Regions from separate parts of the Bacterioplanoides sp. SCSIO 12839 genome, predicted to be linked through region 3. Evidence: predicted binding sites of a transcription regulator. Region 3 holds the regulator's gene; each other region holds the start of a gene.
What was found. Region 3 encodes sigma-54, which starts transcription at its own class of promoters, with help from an activator protein. Its sites were predicted from a motif close to TGGCACNNNNNTTGCTNT; they were not measured.
Positions count from the first base shown of each region.

Region 1 (4,522 bases), 1.6 Mb from region 3:
GGTAGGTGAGAACCGGCTGGAGTTGTTGTTGTTCCGGGTTAATGGTGCTCAGATTTACGGCATTAATGTGTTTAAGGTTCGTGAGGTATTGCAATGTCCGGAGCTGACCATTCTGCCGGGAAGTCATCCCGTGGTAAGAGGGGTCGCTCACATTCGTTCCGGTACGTTGCCCATCATGGATATGAGTATGGCAACCGGCAATGCACCCTTGCCGACCTTAGACGACACGTTTGTGATCATTACCGAATACAACGGTAAAACCCAGGGCTTTCTGGTGGCGGGCGTTGAGCGCATTGTGAATATGAACTGGGAAGAGATTCATCCGCCACCGAAGGGTACTGGACGCGACCATTATCTGACGGCCGTGACAGAGGTGGATAATCAGCTGGTTGAAATCATTGATGTGGAAAAAATCCTGGCGGAAGTGGCGCCGATCAATGAAGAAATCAGTGAAGGCGTAATTTCTGAAGAAGTTCAGGAAGCCGCACATGCCCAGTGTGTGATGATTGTGGATGATTCAAAAATTGCCCGTAAGCAGATTACCCGCTGCCTGGAGCACATTGGTGTTGAAGTGGTGGCATTAAACGATGGCAAAGAGGCCTGGGAGCATCTGGAATCGATTGTTGAAGGTGGCGAGTCGCCTTCTGATCGCTACATGATGTTGATTTCCGACATTGAAATGCCAGAGATGGATGGCTACACCCTGACCTCGCGCATTCGCAGTGACAGCCGGATGGGGGACTTTTATGTGGTTCTGCATTCCTCGTTGAGTGGTGTATTTAATAAAGCCATGGTTGAAAAAGTCGGGGCGGATAACTTTATCGCTAAGTTTGATCCTGATGTTCTGGCTGAACAGGTTGCCCTGCGCATTGATAATGCGTGAAAAGGACATAGGCACTAATGGAAAAACAAGGTAAATAATGACGCTTACCATTTCAGCTGACGAGTACAACAAGTTCCGGAAAATACTGGAAGACTCCAGCGGTATTATGCTTGGAGAAGGCAAAGAATATCTGGTTACCAGCCGCTTACGACGGTTGCTGGAGCGGGAATCTCTGCTGACCTTCTCTGATCTGATGGCAAAGATGACAACCGACCGGAAGTTGCAGGAATCGGTTGTTGATGCCATGACCACGAATGAGACATTGTGGTTTCGGGACGATCATCCGTATCGTATTTTTCGCGACAAACTGCTACCGGAAGCGGCTGCAAAACGCAGAGCGCCAAAAGTCTGGTCAGCGGCGTGTTCCACCGGGCAAGAACCTTATTCTCTCAGTATCGAAATTGAGGAGTTTAAGCGTAAAAACCCGGGAGCCTTGCCGGCCGGAGAGCGAATTGTTGCGACGGATATTTCGCCGTCAGCACTGGCATCAGCAAAAGCCGGTAAATACCAGCAACTCGCAATACGCCGCGGTATGAGTGATGCTTACCTGAAAGCCTATTTCTCACCCGAAGAAAACGACAGCTGGAGCATTAATGCGCAAATCAAAAGTCGCGTCGATTTTCGTCCGCAAAATCTGCAGCAGAACTTTTCGTTGTTAGGGAAGTTCGACATTATTTTTTGCCGCAACGTTTTGATTTATTTTTCAGCAGATCTGAAGCTGGATATTCTCAAGCGAATGCACGCTTCGCTTAATCCTGGTGGCTATCTGATGCTGGGTGCATCGGAGGCGATGAATAATCTGCAGGATTATTTTGAAATGGTTCAGTGTCACCCGGGCATTATCTATCGGGCAAAATGAGTTTTGACTCAGCGCTCTGGAATAAGTCGCTCTTCTGCCTGTTACCTATCGTCGTATCACGATGACTAAAACCGCCTTCGGGCGGTTTTTTGTTTGCCGCTGGTTTGCCGCTGCGGCAATCTTCCTCTCTGCTATTGCCGTTTTGCCAAACTGTTAAAATCCTTAAGTGTATGAAAATAAAGGGTTTTTATAGTTGGCATTGTGTTTGCTGTATCCATTGCAAGCGAGATAACACACAAGTGGCAACAACATGGCTTCAATCAATTTCGACAACGCATTAGGACTCCACGCAAGCGCTTTACAACTGCGTGCGGCACGATCCGAAATTCTGGCGAACAACCTGGCGAATGCCGATACCCCGGGATTCAAGGCCCGCGATATCAATTTTCGTGCGGTGTTAGTGGGTGAAGTTGAAGCCCAGCAAAGCTTGTCAGTTGAGAAAACCCACTCCGGGCACCTTAGCGGCAGTACCCGGGTGGATGAGCATTTGTTGTATCGCAATCCAAGTCAGCCATCGATTGATGGTAATACTGTGGATAGCCAGATTGAAAAAGCGCAGTTTGCTAAAAACAGCATGGATTACAACGCTACCTTCGAATTCCTCAGTGGTAAGTTTAAAGGGCTGCGCAACGCAGTGCGGGGAGAATAATCATGTCATTAACCAATGTATTTGATATCGCCGGTTCCGGCATGAATGCCCAGTCCATTCGGCTGAACACCACGGCCAGTAATATTGCCAATGCCGAAAGTGCATCCAGTTCTGTTGAAGAAACCTACCGTGCCCGCAAGCCCTGGTTTGCCGTGATGCAAAAAGAATTTATAGCCGTGAATGAAAAGGGTGAGTTTCAACAGCTCAAAGGAAGCACCGGAATTGGTGTGCAGGTAAAAGGCATTGTCGAAAAAGATGCGCCACTGAAGCCCCGCTTTCAGCCCGATCATCCAATGGCGAATGAAGATGGTTATGTGTATTACCCCAATGTGAATGTGGTGGAAGAAATGACCGACATGATGTCTTCATCCCGTAGTTATCAGATGAATGTCGAAGTATTAAAAACCGCCAAACAAATGCTGCAGCGTACGTTAACGCTGGGTCAGTAAGGAGCGAATCATGACTATTAATAACGTTGGTGATTCTGCTCAGGTGCTTGAGCAATATCAGAATAACAACAAAGAAAATACCAAAAATACCGACAACGAATTGGGTCGCGATGCCTTCCTGGAATTAATGGTGGCGCAGTTAAAAAACCAGAACCCATTAAAACCGACGGATAACCAGGCATTTGTTGCTCAATTAGCGCAGTTCTCGACGGTTGAAGGTATTGGCCAGTTAAACGATACCACCGACAGTCTGGCATCCAAATTCAGCTCCGCTTCGGCACTGCAGGCATCCAGTATGGTTGGCCAGAATGTCATTGTTGAAGGCAATCAAAATGGTCTGTTATTGCATAACGGCATTGTCAGTGGCTACACCGAAGTGCCGGGCAGTGCCAGCAATATGGAATTACGCATCGAAGATGAAAATGGTCAGTTACTCGAACGTTTCTCGTTGGGAGCGCGTGGTGAAGGGCCTATGTCGGTTCGCTGGGATGGTTTAAATCTGATGGTGGATGGCGAAGTGGTGCAGTTTGATGCCAGTAAATTAAATCGCCAGGAATATCTGAAAGATGAAGACGGCGAATTTGTGACTGACGATAACGGCAACAAAATCATGGTTCCTTATCCGCCGGGCGAATACAAATTTAATGTCAGTGCTACGGTTGCCGGTCAGTCGGAACAACTGGGCATGGAAATGAGTTCTCGCGTTGACAGTGTCACGATGGGCCCGGGAGGCCAGGTGACATTGAACCTGACCGGTGGTCAGAAAGCGGGAATGGATCAGATTAAACAGGTTCTGAGTTCGTAACTCAGCTCGAATAAATTCCGACAGGAGTAAAATTATGGCTTTTAATATCGGTTTAAGTGGAATTCGTGCTGCCTCTACGGACCTGGAAGTACGTGGTAATAATATTTCCAATGCCAGCACCACAGGCTTTAAGCAATCCCGTGCTGAGTTTTCAGATGTCTACACCACAACATTATTAGGTACGGGTGTGCAGCCGGTCGGCAGTGGTGTGATGGTGGATAATGTTCGCCAACAATTCAGTCAGGGTAATATCAGCGGAACACAAAACTCGCTGGATATGGCCATCGATGGCAATGGTTTTTTTGTGCTGAATGATCGCGGCTCGGTTTCTTATACCCGTTCCGGCATTTTTTCACTGGATAAAGATGGCTATGTCGTTGCTAACAACGGCTCACGTTTGCAGGGTTATGAAGCCAACGCCAATGGCGTAGTGAACGGTGTGTTAAGCGATATTCAGATTCAGGTTGCCAACCAGCCACCACGATTAACTTCTCTTGTATCGGCGATTGTTAACGTGGATGCCGGTGCCAGTGTGTTACAAGAGCAGGGTCAGAGATTAGTGTCTAATGGCCTGGCAATTGGTGCCGCGGATTCCGGCATTATTGAAGATACCAGTTCGATTTTAGCATCCGAGTCGCAACCAACCAGTGCCGGAGCTCCGGCTCAGGTGGCCTTTGGTACTGACCTGGCGGTGGTTGCTGCAGCGGGTTATGGTGCCATCGCTATTGATATTGATTTGGGTGAGGGAGCTGGTGTGCAGACTGTCACACTGGCCGGTGTGGCTGCCGGTGGCACGGTAGCTGATGTGTTATCGGATATTCAGAATGCACTGGATACCACCCTGGGATCACAACAGATTCGTGCAGGCCAGGTGACC
Region 1 covers NZ_CP073745.1:2,624,814-2,629,335, reverse strand. The annotation lists gene KFF03_RS12095 (chemotaxis protein CheV) at 1-883, shown strand, start outside; gene KFF03_RS12090 (protein-glutamate O-methyltransferase CheR) at 921-1,742, shown strand; gene flgB (flagellar basal body rod protein FlgB) at 1,993-2,391, shown strand; gene flgC (flagellar basal body rod protein FlgC) at 2,394-2,840, shown strand; gene KFF03_RS12075 (flagellar hook assembly protein FlgD) at 2,851-3,645, shown strand; gene KFF03_RS12070 (flagellar hook-basal body complex protein) at 3,680-4,522, shown strand, end outside.
Region 1: the regulator sigma-54 is predicted to act here: its motif matches at 1,937-1,954, upstream of flgB (flagellar basal body rod protein FlgB).

Region 2 (4,522 bases), 350 kb from region 3:
AGCATGCTTGCAGCGTGTTAATCGTCCGCTGATTTAAACCATAAAAAACGCCAGCGTGAAAAGGCTGGCGTTTTTTATGGCTGGATATGTATGCTGCGAATTAATCCAGGTTTTCACCCAGCATGATATCCGCTGCTTTATGGGCAATCATTACCGTCGGGGCATTAGTATTGCCGCCAACCAGAGTCGGCATAATGGAAGCATCAACAACCCATAAATTCTCAAGTCCATGAACTTTCAGCTCAGTATCCACAACCGCCATGTCATCATCACCCATTTTACAGGTGCCCACCGGGTGATAAATGGTGTCTGCTTTTTTACGGATAAACTCAACTAATTCTTCATCGGTTTGAACATCACTCCCCGGGAAAATTTCGTCGCCACGACAGTGATCAAATGCGGGTTGAGCCATAATGTTGCGCACATGCTTGATCCCTTTCAGCAGAGTTTCAACATCGGCCGGATCGGATAAATAACGCGGATCAATCGCCGGAGCCTCTGCCGGGTTACGACTCTTTAAGCGTACCGTGCCGCGGCTTTTGGGACGCAGATCACAGATATGGCAAGAGTAAGCCCATTGCAGTGTAAAACGCAGATCCAGTGCATGGTTGTCCAGCGGTGCTGCGGTCATGTGGATTTGTAAATCCGGAATGTCCTGTTGTTCGTCACTTTTGATAAAACCGCCGGATTCCGCTGCATTGGACGTCAGTGGGCCTTCACGATTCAGAGCGTAATTGGCAACGGCTTTCACGCCAGTCGGGATGTAATAGCTTGGGGCAAAGCTTAAGGCATTGCGCTTTGTCGACTTGGTAACCGCAATCACATCCAGGTGATCTTGCAGGTTTTCACCCACGCCGGGCAGTTCAGCTACCTGAGAAATGCCATGGCGATCCAGCTCGGCTTTTGGGCCAACTCCAGACAACAGTAATAACTGTGGAGAGTTAATCGCGCCACCGGATAAAATCACTCGAGTGGCATCAATGCGCTTAGTCTCGCTTTCACCGTTTTGTGTGTACTCAACGCCACTGGCACGTTTACCATCAAACAGCACACGATTAGCCAGTGCGCCTGAGATAACCGTCAGATTGGAGCGATCAAGCACTGGGTGCAATTGCCCACGAGCGGCTGACCAGCGTTCACCATTCTTTTGTGTGACCTGATAAAAACCAACACCTTCTTGTTCTTCGCCATTAAAGTCATTATTCAGCGCAAAACCAGCCTGCTGCCCGGCTTCAACAAAGGTTTCGCTCACCGGGTGGCGATAACGCAGATCGGCAACGTTTAAGCCACCACCAACGCCATGATAATCGTCGGCACCCCGTTCCTGATTTTCACTGCGTTTGAAAATGGGCAGAACGTCGTCATAACTCCAGCCATTGTTGCCCAGTTCAGCCCAGTGATCGTAGTCCCAACGATGGCCGCGGGTATAGATCATGGCATTGATGGACGATGAGCCACCGAAGGTTTTACCTCGCGGACAAAAAATTTCGCGGTTATCCAATTGCTCCTGAGGCTCGGTCCAGTACTGCCAGTTGCGCTTTTTACTGTGCATCATGGCAATAACCCCTACCGGAATTTTTACCATCAGGCTGTTATCAGCCGGGCCTGCTTCCAGCAAGCAGACCTTGTTGTTTGGGTCTTCAGATAAACGTCGTGCCAGGGTAGAGCCTGCGGAGCCGGCACCCACAATCAAATAGTCGTAACTCATGACCTGTATTTCCTTTGATCTTATTTTTTATGCCGTTGTTATAACGCACAGCCCATATTTTGATAAGTATTTTGATAATAAAGCTCTGTAAAACCGTGAAAGTTTCGTGAGGGCAGAGAAAAAAGGTCATGAATCGTGAAGAAGTAACAGGAGTTGGCAAGCAGTTTGCAAAACTCAGTCAAGAGTTAAAAAAATGACGCGCAAACAGAATAACAGCGTCAGTAAATGGTTTTGGATTCGGCTTTCGAGGTAAATGACATGGTAAATAATCGCGTTGATGTGAATGCTGTATTAATGCAAATGCGCCAGGTGAAAGACCAGATTCGCAGTAACCATGAAAACCAGAATGCCGGCCAGGTTGATCAGCTGCGTCCGCAGGCGATCACGAACCCTCAGGGCGCTGAAAAGCCGGTCGGTGATCCGACAGCACCCAACTTTCAGGATATGTTTAAAAACGCCATTGATACCGTTAATGCCAATCAGAAGACCTCGGGTGATTTGCAGAAGCGTTTTGAGCAGGGCGACCCCAGCGTTGACTTGCCGGAAGTGATGATTGCCATGCAAAAATCATCGGTATCGTTTCAGGCAATGACCCAGGTACGTAATAAGCTGGTTGAAGCTTATAAAGACGTGATGAACATGCCGGTGTAAGCAGGATCTGAATCATGGAAAATGCACCTGCACAAACTGCCCCGGCAGCAGCCAATCCAGCGACCAATGATGCACCGGTAAACCAGGAAGAACTCCCGGCTAATACGGGTGAAAATCCGGATGAAGGCGCACACCCGGTTCTGGCTGGTTTTAACAAACTGACCATTGTGCGTCAGGCTGGCGTGATTGCTGGTGTTGCTCTGGTAATTGCGTTGGCGATTGCGATCATGATCTGGTCTCAGGACCCCAGCTACAAACCTTTAATTACCCGTCTGCAGGATCATAACGCTCAGGACATTATTGAAGTTTTGCAGCGTGAAGGCATACCGTTTGAAATTGATCCGGGTTCTCAGATTTTAATGGTGCAGGCCAATGATCTGCACGAAGCACGTATGGTGTTGGCATCGGCCAGTTTAATCGATGATAAAACTGTGGGCCTGGAAGTGCTGGATCAGGACAGCAAACTTGGCACCAGTCAGTTTATTGAAAATGCCCGTTACCGTCGTGGTTTAGAAGGTGAACTGGCGCGTACCATCACCTCTGTAAAAGCGGTGCGTAATGCCCGCGTTCATCTGGCGCTGCCAAAACAATCGGTGTTTGTACGCGATCAGCGCAAGCCACGAGCGTCGGTATTTGTTGAAATTTATCCCGGCCGTGAGTTGTCCAAAAATCAGGTCGAAGCCATCGTCAATCTGGTGGCATCGAGTGTTTCTGAGATGGACAAAGGTGATGTGTCGGTGGTGGACCAGCAAGGCAACTTGTTGTCCAAAGAAGAAGAGCAAAGCGACGAAATTCTGGCAACCAAACAACTGGAATACACCGAAAAAGTCGAAGGTTCGATTGCTCAGGCGGTGAATAATATTCTGCGACCAGTGTTAGGTGTAGAAAATTACAAAGCGGAAGTCTCAGCTGATGTCGACTTCACCGTTCAGGAACAAACTGAAGAACTGTACAACCCGGATCTGATTGCGCTGCGCAGCGAACAATTAATTGATGAAGAAAACTCAGGTGCTCCCGATGGTGGCATTCCGGGTGCGTTATCCAATCAACCGCCAGTTGATGCTACGGTGCCGGAAGAAGCGACTGGCCCGGGCGCCGGAGGTGGTGCGCCGGTGAATCGCCGCTCAGAAGCGACCCGCAATTACGAAGTCGATCGTACCCTCAGTTTTAAACAACATCAGGTGGGCCGTATTCGCCGTTTAACGGTTGCCGTGGTGGTGAATGATCGTGAAACCCTGAATGCCGATGGCGATACCGTCTATGTGCCCTGGCAGGCGGCCGATTTACAGCGTCTGGAAGTGCTGGTGAAAGATGCTGTGGGCTTTAACGCCGCTCGCGGTGACAGTGTGAACGTGATTAATTCCGCCTTTATGGGCGACGGTGATTTGTCGCTGGGCGATCCGGATTTCTGGACTCAGCCATGGTTCTGGGAAATCATGAAACAAATCATGGCCGGACTATTTATCCTGGTACTTATCTTCGGTGTGATCCGGCCTACAATTAAAAGTATTGCCAACCGTGGCCGTGAAGATAATGAGCTGACGCTGCTGGAAGAACTGGAAGATGCCGAAGCGGGCCTGGATGAAGAGAAAGTCACGCTGTCGGGTATGGATGAGTTCCTGCTGCCGGGCGCCTCGGAAAGTTTTGAACGTCAACTGGACGCATTAAAAGGTCTGATTGCTGAAGATCCGGCACGGGTGGCGCAAGTCGTAATTAAATGGGTGAACGAAGGCGATGGCTGAAGAAAATGCACCGGCAGAAGCAGGTGATGGTGACCTGTCTTCCCTGAGCCGGGTGGATCGTGCAGCAGTATTGCTGATGACACTGGGCGAAAAAGACGCCGCAGAAATTCTTAAACACATGGGGCCAAAAGAGGTTCAGAAAGTCGGCACCACCATGGCGACCCTGACCAATGTGAACCAGACTCAGGTCGAAGGTGTGGTGGCTGAATTCCTTGAGTCTGTCAGTGGTCAGACCGGTATGGGCCTGGGCTCCGATGCCTATATCCGTAATATGCTGACCCAGGCACTGGGTTCTGATAAAGCCGGTGCCCTGATTGACCGTATTTTGCTGGGCGGCAACACCACCGGGCTGGATTCTCTGAAGTGGATGGAGCCGCGTCAGGTTTCTGACTTAATCCGTCATGAGCACCCGCAGATTCAG
Region 2 covers NZ_CP073745.1:671,275-675,796, forward strand. The annotation lists gene KFF03_RS03180 (sigma-54 dependent transcriptional regulator) at 1-21, shown strand, start outside; gene KFF03_RS03185 (GMC family oxidoreductase) at 101-1,708, opposite strand; gene fliE (flagellar hook-basal body complex protein FliE) at 1,967-2,359, shown strand; gene fliF (flagellar basal-body MS-ring/collar protein FliF) at 2,374-4,101, shown strand; gene fliG (flagellar motor switch protein FliG) at 4,094-4,522, shown strand, end outside.
Region 2: the regulator sigma-54 is predicted to act here: its motif matches at 1,863-1,880, upstream of fliE (flagellar hook-basal body complex protein FliE).

Region 3 (4,522 bases):
TTTGAAGGGAGTAGGTTATTCATCTTCATCAAAGCGGCGATTAATTAAATCAACCAAGGCTTCAATGGCCGCTTCTGCATCGGCTCCGTCAGCGTGTAACTCAATGTCGGTGCCTTTGCTGGCCGCCAACATCATCACCGCCATAATACTTTTGCCATCCACCAGGCGATCTTTATAGCCGACTTTAATCTGACTGGAAAAAGCTGAAGCGGTTGACACCAGTTTGGCTGCCGCACGAGCATGCAGCCCCAGCTTGTTGATGATGGTGATTTCCTGGCAAATCATTCCGTGGTCTCTGAGTTACACCGGTTAAATTAAAAGGATTATTCGACTATCGCTTGTTCGCGATGGCGAACCTGAACATTAGCGAACTGATCGCGGAATTGTCCAGCTAATTGCTCGGCCATAAATACTGAGCGATGTTGTCCGCCGGTACAACCAATGGCAATGGTCATATAACTGCGATTGGCTTCTATAAAGGACGGCAGCCAGTTGTCGACAAACTGAGCGATATCCCGCTGCATGCGACCCACTTCTTCTTTACTGCTGAGGAAATCCTGAATTTCTTTATCACGGCCGGTGAACTGGCGTAATGCCGGGTCCCAATAGGGGTTGGGCAGATTACGGACATCAAATACGTAGTCTGCGTCTTTCGGGATGCCGTATTTAAAGCCAAAAGACTTAAACAGGATGGCAATGTCGCTGCCTTCTTTTTCAGCAACACGTTTTTTAATCAGGAAGCGTAACTCGTGGACTGACATGCTGGTGGTATCCAGTGTCAGGTCGGCAATATTAGCAATTGGTTCCAGTAGTTGCCGTTCCTGGTCAATCGCTTCGGACAGGGAGGTAGCGTCATTAGTCAGTGGGTGTTTGCGACGGGTAGCACTGAAGCGTTGTAATAACACATCATCACCGGCATCCAGATAAATGACTTCCAGTTTGTATTCGTGGTGAGGCAGGTTGTGCAGGGTGTTCTGAATCTGCTCGAAGGTGTGTGCCAGGTTGCGGGCATCAACACTGACGGCCACTTTTTTTAATCGCTCTTCGTTGTGCGTTTCCAGTACCAGGTCGTCAAGCAAGCCAATAGGCAGGTTGTCAATGCAATAAAAACCGCAATCTTCCAGTACATGTAATGCACTGGATTTACCTGAGCCAGACCGGCCACTGATTACCACAAGACGCATAAAACGTTCCTTGAAATGAGGAGACAATTCAGATCGGCACATAACCAAATAGTTCAGTACCGAATAGTTCAGTTATAGCAGGGTTTTGTGACTATTTGTGACGTGTGCTCACAATTTGTCCGGAAATTTTATTGGGCGCTTAAAGCGCGTTTATAAAACTGACAAGTATCCGGGGCATTCCTCAACGCTTCGCGGAAGGCCGGCTCACTGAAATTGCGGGCTAACATCGATAATATTTGCAGGTGCTCATCAGTCGCTTCTTCGGGCACCAGCAAGGCAAACACCAGGTCGACCGGTTGACGATCAATTGCGTCATAGTCGATCGGTTGTTGCAGCCGTAACAGCACGCCAAAGGCCTGGGTGCATTCTTTTAAACGGCAGTGCGGGATTGCAATGCCTTCACCGATTCCGGTACTGCCAAGACGCTCGCGTCCTAACAAACGCTCAAAAATATCGTCGGCGGTACTGCCAGCCAGCTGTGATGAGATTTTTTCTCCCAGGTATTCCAGCAGCTTTTTTTTGCTGGAAACCGGAACATCAATTTCACTCTGCTCGGCGCTTAAGATATCGGTGATGGCGGTGCTCATGATAAAACCTGAATCAGTGACCGTGCTTACGTGCAACCAGTTTTTCTTTGTGTTTCAGAACCTGACGATCCAGTTTATCAATCATGGCGTCGATGGCGGCATACATATCATCGCTGTCGGCACTGGCATTCAGATCCGCACCACTGACGTGAATGGTGGCTTCAGCGTGGTGGCGTTCGTCTTTTTCTACTGTCAGAGTGACCTGAGCGGTGGTAATGTTGTCAAAATGACGGGTGATTTTGCCCATCTTTTCCTCAACATGGCCCTGCATGGCTTCAGTGATCTCAACATGATGGCCACTTACATTAATCTGCATAGTCAGACTCCTTCTTGTTTTGTCTGAGGTTAGATTGCGCTGACTTAAATCAGCTGCTTGCGTTCATTTGACGGCGGTATTTGCATCGCTTCGCGGTATTTAGCCACAGTACGGCGAGCTACCTTAATACCCTTTTCGCCCAATATGGCGGCAATTTTATTGTCGCTTAATGGTTTGCGTTGGTTTTCTTCGGCGATCAGTTTTTTGATCATGGCACGAATGGCTGTCGAAGAACACTCACCACCGGAGTCGGTGCTGACATGGCTGGAGAAGAAATATTTCAGCTCAAAAATACCACGCGGTGTGTGCATGTACTTTTGTGTGGTCACCCGGGAAATGGTGGATTCATGCATGCCAACGGCTTCGGCAATGTCATGTAACACCAGAGGTTTCATTTTTTCTTCGCCTTCTTCGAAGAACTCAATCTGGTATTCAACAATTTTTGTAGCAACTTTCAGCAAGGTATCGTTACGACTCTGCAGGCTTTTAATAAACCAGCGGGCTTCCTGCAGGTGATCCTTGATAAAGGTATTGTCAGCACTGTTATCTGAACGTTTAACCAAGGAGGCATAGCCTTCATTGACGCGCAGTTTCGGCGCAATATCCGGGTTGAGTTCTACCCGCCATTCATCGCGAATGTTGCGAACGATAACGTCTGGAACTACGTATTCCGCCTGATCCGGAGAAATACCGGCTCCCGGTTTCGGGTTGAGTTCTTTTACCAGGCGCAGAACCGCTTTCAGGCTCTCTTCTTTGAGTTTGGTTTTACGCATCAGGGTTGGGTAGTCTTTACTGCCCAACATATCAATGTAATCACCAATCACCATCTGGGCTTCTTTTAGCCAAGGTGTGTCAGTGGGCAGCTGAGCCAATTGCAGCAGCAGGCATTCCCGTAAGTCACGGCAAAATACTCCGGCCGGGTCAAATTGCTGTAAGCGGCGTAACACCACTTTCACTTCATCTTCTTCGACTTCCAGTTCTGGATCCATGCTTTCCAGAATATCTTCAATGCTGGTGTGCAGATAACCATCACTGTCGACACCGTCAATAAACATCAACGCCATCTCGCGATCGGTATCCGACATTGGCGTCAGGTTCAGCTGCCACAACAGGTGATCCTGTAAGTCATCGGTCGTCGCATGGCGGGAGTCATAATCAAGATCGTCATCAATCGGACCAGACCCTGAAGCAACGCCTGCAGTAGGCTGGTAAGTGTCATCCCAGTTACTATCGACCGGCAGTTCATCAGGAAGTTGCTCATTAGAGAGGTGATCGCCCACTTCCTGATTATCCGGAGAATGAGATTCGTCTAATGTGTGCTCGGGTGCCGCGTTATCCTGATCAGCCGCAGTGGCGGTGTATTCTTTGTCGTCGTGGGAATCGCTGCTCTGATCGTTGTTGGTACCATCAGAGCTTTCGTTTGCGGATGGGGCAAAGTCTTCAGCGCCATGCTCTTCACTTTCCAGCATGGGGTTGGAATCCAGCGCTTCCTGAATTTCCTGCTGCAGATCCAGTGTTGAGAGTTGCAGCAAGCGAATGGCCTGTTGTAACTGTGGGGTCATGGTCAGCTGCTGACCCATCTTTAACTGGAGAGATGCTTTCATAAACTGTTGATATTCACCTGAGGTGCGGAGCAATCATCTGGCCCGAATACTAAAAAATGAGCCAACCAATACTCAGCATTATAGGCAATGAGGCGAGACTTGGAATCCCTGTTTGCCCTGAGATGTCATAAAAATTGCTTTGCTTTTTTAACGTATTTGGCTTATGTCGTCGCAAGGCGAATCACAGGCGGAAGTCGTCTCCCAGATACACTTTACGGACTTGTTCATTCGCCAGCACCTCGTCGGCGCTGCCTTCCGCAATAATATGACCACCACCCACGATGTAGGCTTTTTCACAAATGGCCAGCGTTTCACGGACGTTATGGTCCGTAATTAACACGCCGATGCCGCGGTCTTTGAGTTGGCGAATAATATCCATGATGTCGGATACCGAAATTGGATCCACCCCTGCAAAAGGCTCGTCCAGCAGAATAAAGGACGGTTCCGCGGCTAAGGCCCGGGCAATTTCTACCCGGCGACGTTCGCCCCCGGATAGCGCCATACCTAAGCTGCTGCGGATGTGTTGAATATGGAATTCATCCAGCAGGCCTTCGAGACGTTCCAATCGTTGTTGTCGATTCAGGTCTTTGCGGGTTTCCAGAATTGCCATGATGTTATCGGCGACTGATAACTTACGGAAAATCGAGGCTTCCTGTGGTAAATAACCAATGCCTTGTTGTGCGCGGCCATGCATGGGCAGGTGGCTGATGTCCTGATCATCAATTTTGATGCGGCCTTTATCGGCCTGAACCAGATTAACGATCATGTAGAAGCAGGTGGTTTTACCGGCGCCATTCGGGCCCAATAAGCCAACAATCTGACCACTTTGTA
Region 3 covers NZ_CP073745.1:319,473-323,994, forward strand. The annotation lists gene KFF03_RS01540 (HPr family phosphocarrier protein) at 16-285, opposite strand; gene rapZ (RNase adapter RapZ) at 324-1,184, opposite strand; gene ptsN (PTS IIA-like nitrogen regulatory protein PtsN) at 1,313-1,771, opposite strand; gene hpf (ribosome hibernation-promoting factor, HPF/YfiA family) at 1,785-2,087, opposite strand; gene KFF03_RS01560 (RNA polymerase factor sigma-54) at 2,132-3,691, opposite strand; gene lptB (LPS export ABC transporter ATP-binding protein) at 3,873-4,522, opposite strand, start outside.

Region 4 (4,522 bases), 1.6 Mb from region 3:
GGAGCGATCCGCCTCACCAGTACCGGTAAATTCTTTTTCACTGTCATAATCGGTAGTCAGACTGACGTTACGCCAGCCAGGCACCATACCCGCAATGGCGGTCGGCGTGATCACCGCGCTGGAATCTTTTTCCATCGTCGTTTCGGCCGATTTACTGGAACGATAACGCTCATCAAAAATGACCGTAATAATGTCACCCACACGACGCGCTTGTTGATCAGTAAAAAATCCATTGGTGTACGCTGGATTAAATAGTGAACCACTGACACTGGGAGTCGGCTGCAGGCTTTGGGCAGAAACCGGCGCATAGTCCGGATCATTCGGGTACACATCTGGCTCAAACGGAACCGAAGTACAGGCCGTCAGAATCGATAATGATGATAACGTGATGAGTTTTTTCATACATCCTCCTACACGTTTTGTGTCAGGAATTGCAGCATGCCATCTGCGGCTGATACAACTTTGGAGTTCATTTCGTAAGAGCGCTGGACGGTGATCATTTTCACCAGTTCCTCCACCACTTCGACGTTGGATTTTTCCAGTGCGCCTTGTTCAACACTGCCAAAACCATCTTCAGAAGGTGTGCCACCTTGCGGCGCACCACTGGAAGCTGTTTCCAGAAATATATTGCCACCAGTGGATTCCAGGCCCGCTGGATTAATAAAATCCATGGTTTCCAGCTGACCTAATTCCTGAGGATTCGGGTCACCATTAATCGTGACCTGAACAATGCCGTCTTTACTGACGGTGACTTTATTAGCCTGTTCCGGAATGGTGATTTGTGGCTCCAGAGGATAACCATTTACATTCACCACGGTGCCTTCATCGTTAATATGAAAAGTACCGTCGCGGGTGTAACCAATATTGCCGTCTGGCAAGGTAATCTGAAAAAAGCCACGTCCATTAATGGCTAAATCCAGAGGCTGGTCGGTTAATTCCAATGAACCCGTGGTAAAAATCTTTTGTGTCCCGGCAGTACGAACACCGGTACCTAATTGCAAACCCGACGGTAAACGACTATCGGCCGATGAGTTGGCACCTGGTTGACGCTGGATTTGATACAACAAATCTTCAAATACCGGGCGGTCTTTTTTGAAGCCAGTGGTGGCAACGTTGGCCAGGTTGTTCGATACCGTCGATAGCGCAAGATCCTGAGCTTCAAGGCCGGTTTTACTTACCCAAAGTGCTGGTAACATAATTTTTTCCTCTTAATTCAGTCGCGGATCATTGCGCGGATAAAATCTGGGTAGCCGCCTGAGCATTTTCATCGGCTTTCTTCATCATTTTGACCTGCATTTCATACTGACGATTAATGGCAATCAGGTCGGTTAATTCTTTTACGGCGTTGACGTTACTGCCTTCAACAAAACCATTGACCAGAGTAATGTTCGGGTCAACGGGAGCCTGTTGTGTGGCCGGATCACGAAAGCGGAATAAACCATCTTCACCTTTTTCCAGTAACGCCGGATCTGGGTTCACTAATTTCAGTTGCACGGGTTCGGCTACCGCCGTTGGTGCTTCACCTAATGGTTGTACCGTGACAATACCTGCGCGACTGATTTCAATTTTTTCAAATTCCGGCAACACCACCGGGCCACCGTCACCCAATAACTGAAGGCCACTGCCGTTTAATAAACGTCCGGTTGGATCGACACTTAAGTCTCCGGCGCGGGTGTAAGCTTCTTCACCGTTAGGCCCCTGTACCGCAAACCAACCTGCACCTTCGATGGTGACATCCATCCGGCGGCCGGTTTCGATTAACGGCCCTTGGCGAAAATCACTGGACGGGCGCTCGGTCATCGCATAAGCACGCGTCGGAAAGTGTTCACCAAAAACGCCCATCGCACGGCTCTGGGCATAGTCGGCTCTGAAACCAGTGGTGTTCACATTGGCCAGGTTATTGGCACGCGCACTTTGATTCAGGGTATTTTGTTTAGCGCCTGACATTGCGATGTAAAGGGCACGATCCATAACGGAACCTCAAACAGTCTTTGGTAATCTGAATGAGATACTGCACGGGCTGTGCCAAGTAAGATTTTTTATTATTTTTCAATCACTTAGATAGAAAAGAAGGTTTTTTGACGGGAGCAGCGGCAAGTTTTCCGTCAAGATAACGGAAGGGGCTTGCCGCTCTGAAATAGATGCATGTTCAGTAAACTAAGCTTTTAGCCGCACTCATCACAATCGCCCTCCATGGCTCTGCTGATGAGCACGCAACGTCCTGTTGCTGCTATTAAAAGCTTGGCTTACTAAATGAGATTAGATCTGCAGGATGGTTTGTGTCACCTGATCCACCGTTTCAATGGTTTTGGAACTGGCCTGGAAGTTTCGCTGGGCAATGATTAACCCGACTAATTCTTCAGACAGATCCACGTTCGAGTCTTCCAAAGCAGAAGAACGAATCTGACCAAACGAAGCAGTTCTTGGTGAGCCAATGGTCGGCACACCCGATTCAAACGACTCAGCCCAGCCGGTATCGCCCAGTGGCGTCAGTCCTTCCGGATTACGGAAGTTACCCAGCGCCACCTGCCCTAACGTCTGTGCCTGACCATTGGTGAAACGGGCAAAGATAATTCCTTCACTGTCGACTTCCAGACCGGTCAGACGACCAGTGGAATAGCCATTCTGGTTCACTTCATTGACCGAGAATGGGCTACCAAACTGGGTCGAGCCATCCAGGCTAATCTGGAAGTTAGAGTTGGTTGGCGGCTCCGTTAACGGCAAGCCACCTTCTAAGACATTCACCGAACCAATAGCACCGTTCGGGTTGCCATCGGCATCCACCGGATCCCAGTTAGTAATAAAGATATCGCCGGTTGCTTCAGTATCCAGCGTGCCGTCCTGATTAAAGAACAGCTCCTGGCGGTAACGGGTCGGTTCCAGGTTTTGCGGGAATGGCAGCGTTGCATCCGGATCACCCACTTCGCGGCCATCAATCTGTACATACATCGCCCACAGATTTTGTTCATTCGGTCGTGTTGGGTCGACCGGCTCTTTAACAAAGAACTGAGTCATCACATGGGCGTTACCCAGGCTGTCATAAATGGTGGTTGAGGTCGCGTGGTTGTAGGTGTCCTGATCGGTTGGATCAAAAGCATTCAAGGTGAATGGCGTGAATTCATCTTCGGTTAACGCGCCAAAGATACCGGAAACAACCGGATCCGGATTACTCAGCGAGTAATTTTCATTCAGAGTGAATGTCACCACACCACCCACAGCTGCCGCGGTATCAGCGGTAGCCGTGCCACCTAACACAACCGGTCCGGAGTTCTGAGCACCCTGCACCACAATCGAGTCGGTGACCACCGGGCTGCTGATTTCAAGCTTAATGTCACGACCAATATCGTTGGTAATGATCAAATCACCCGCTTCATTGGTGGAAGCGTTAAAGGCTGGCAAGGTTGTGCTGCGTAATGAATTAATTTCTTCAACCAGATCCGGAATCGAGGTTGACGTCAGCTGCTGGCCATTCAACGTCAGGCGCATATCATTACCCGGCGAGTTGAAACCGCTTAACGGGATATTCATGGTACTGATAGCGGAAGTAGTGACACCCGGCTGCTGGTTAAAAATGGAAACAATTTCATTCGCTTCGGCATTTTCCGGAATGGTGATCACGGTTTCGTTACCGTCCGGGTCAGTCAACGTGACTTTTTGCTCCGGATATTCATTGCTGACACCGGCAATACCTGTGGTTAATAAGCTGGCATTGTTAGGGTCAACCTGCAGCAAACCAAACAAATCGCCTTGTGAAATATCCGGACCACCGGCGGTAACATCACTGATGGAAATAATGGATGGTTCACCCGATTCTACGGCCACCAGCTGCAGTTTAAATTCTGGCGGTGCTACCCGAGGTTCAATTTCAACGGCTTCAGCGCGCACACCAATATAGCTATCAGCGTCCTGACTGTTCAGCTGGCGGTTAATGCTCGCCGCTAACTGTTGTACTGAGCGGTAATCTTCATCCAGAGAAATCAGCACGGAGCCGCTGCGGTTGTCATTATCCGGTGCCGGAACCGTCAGGTTAATCCGGAAACTGTTGGTTTTATCGACTTCATCCTGACCCGTCACGGTAAAGGTACTGGTCAGCCCTAACGCGGCCAGAGCCTGAGGCTCGGCAGTCGTTGCTGTAAAGGCCACGCCTTCTGTTGAGCCGGTTTGGGTATTAGTGAAAACTAACTGACCGCCCACCGCATCAACGGATACTTTCCCGGCAATACCCGCGGCACCAATAAAGATATCAATTTGTTGTTGAATCGCGACAGCCAGGTCATCCAGAGAAGCATAAGCCGCAGGCGGAATCGTAATCGTGAATGGACCACCACCATTACCCGTGCTACTGGTGACTTCCAGCTGGAATTCATTATTTGCCTGTACTGGCTCAACACCACCATCAAAGCGATTACCGGCCAGGAAACCCACACTGCTCAGATCCAGGTTGTTAGAGCCGGCAATGTTATCGGCAATTTGTACGAAGTCACCGCGACCTGCCGCACTACCTGGTACTGCCGGAGCGCCC
Region 4 covers NZ_CP073745.1:2,619,741-2,624,262, forward strand. The annotation lists gene KFF03_RS12055 (flagellar basal body L-ring protein FlgH) at 1-402, opposite strand, end outside; gene flgG (flagellar basal-body rod protein FlgG) at 411-1,196, opposite strand; gene flgF (flagellar basal-body rod protein FlgF) at 1,225-1,971, opposite strand; gene KFF03_RS12070 (flagellar hook-basal body complex protein) at 2,260-4,522, opposite strand, start outside.
Region 4: the regulator sigma-54 is predicted to act here: its motif matches at 2,011-2,028, upstream of flgF (flagellar basal-body rod protein FlgF).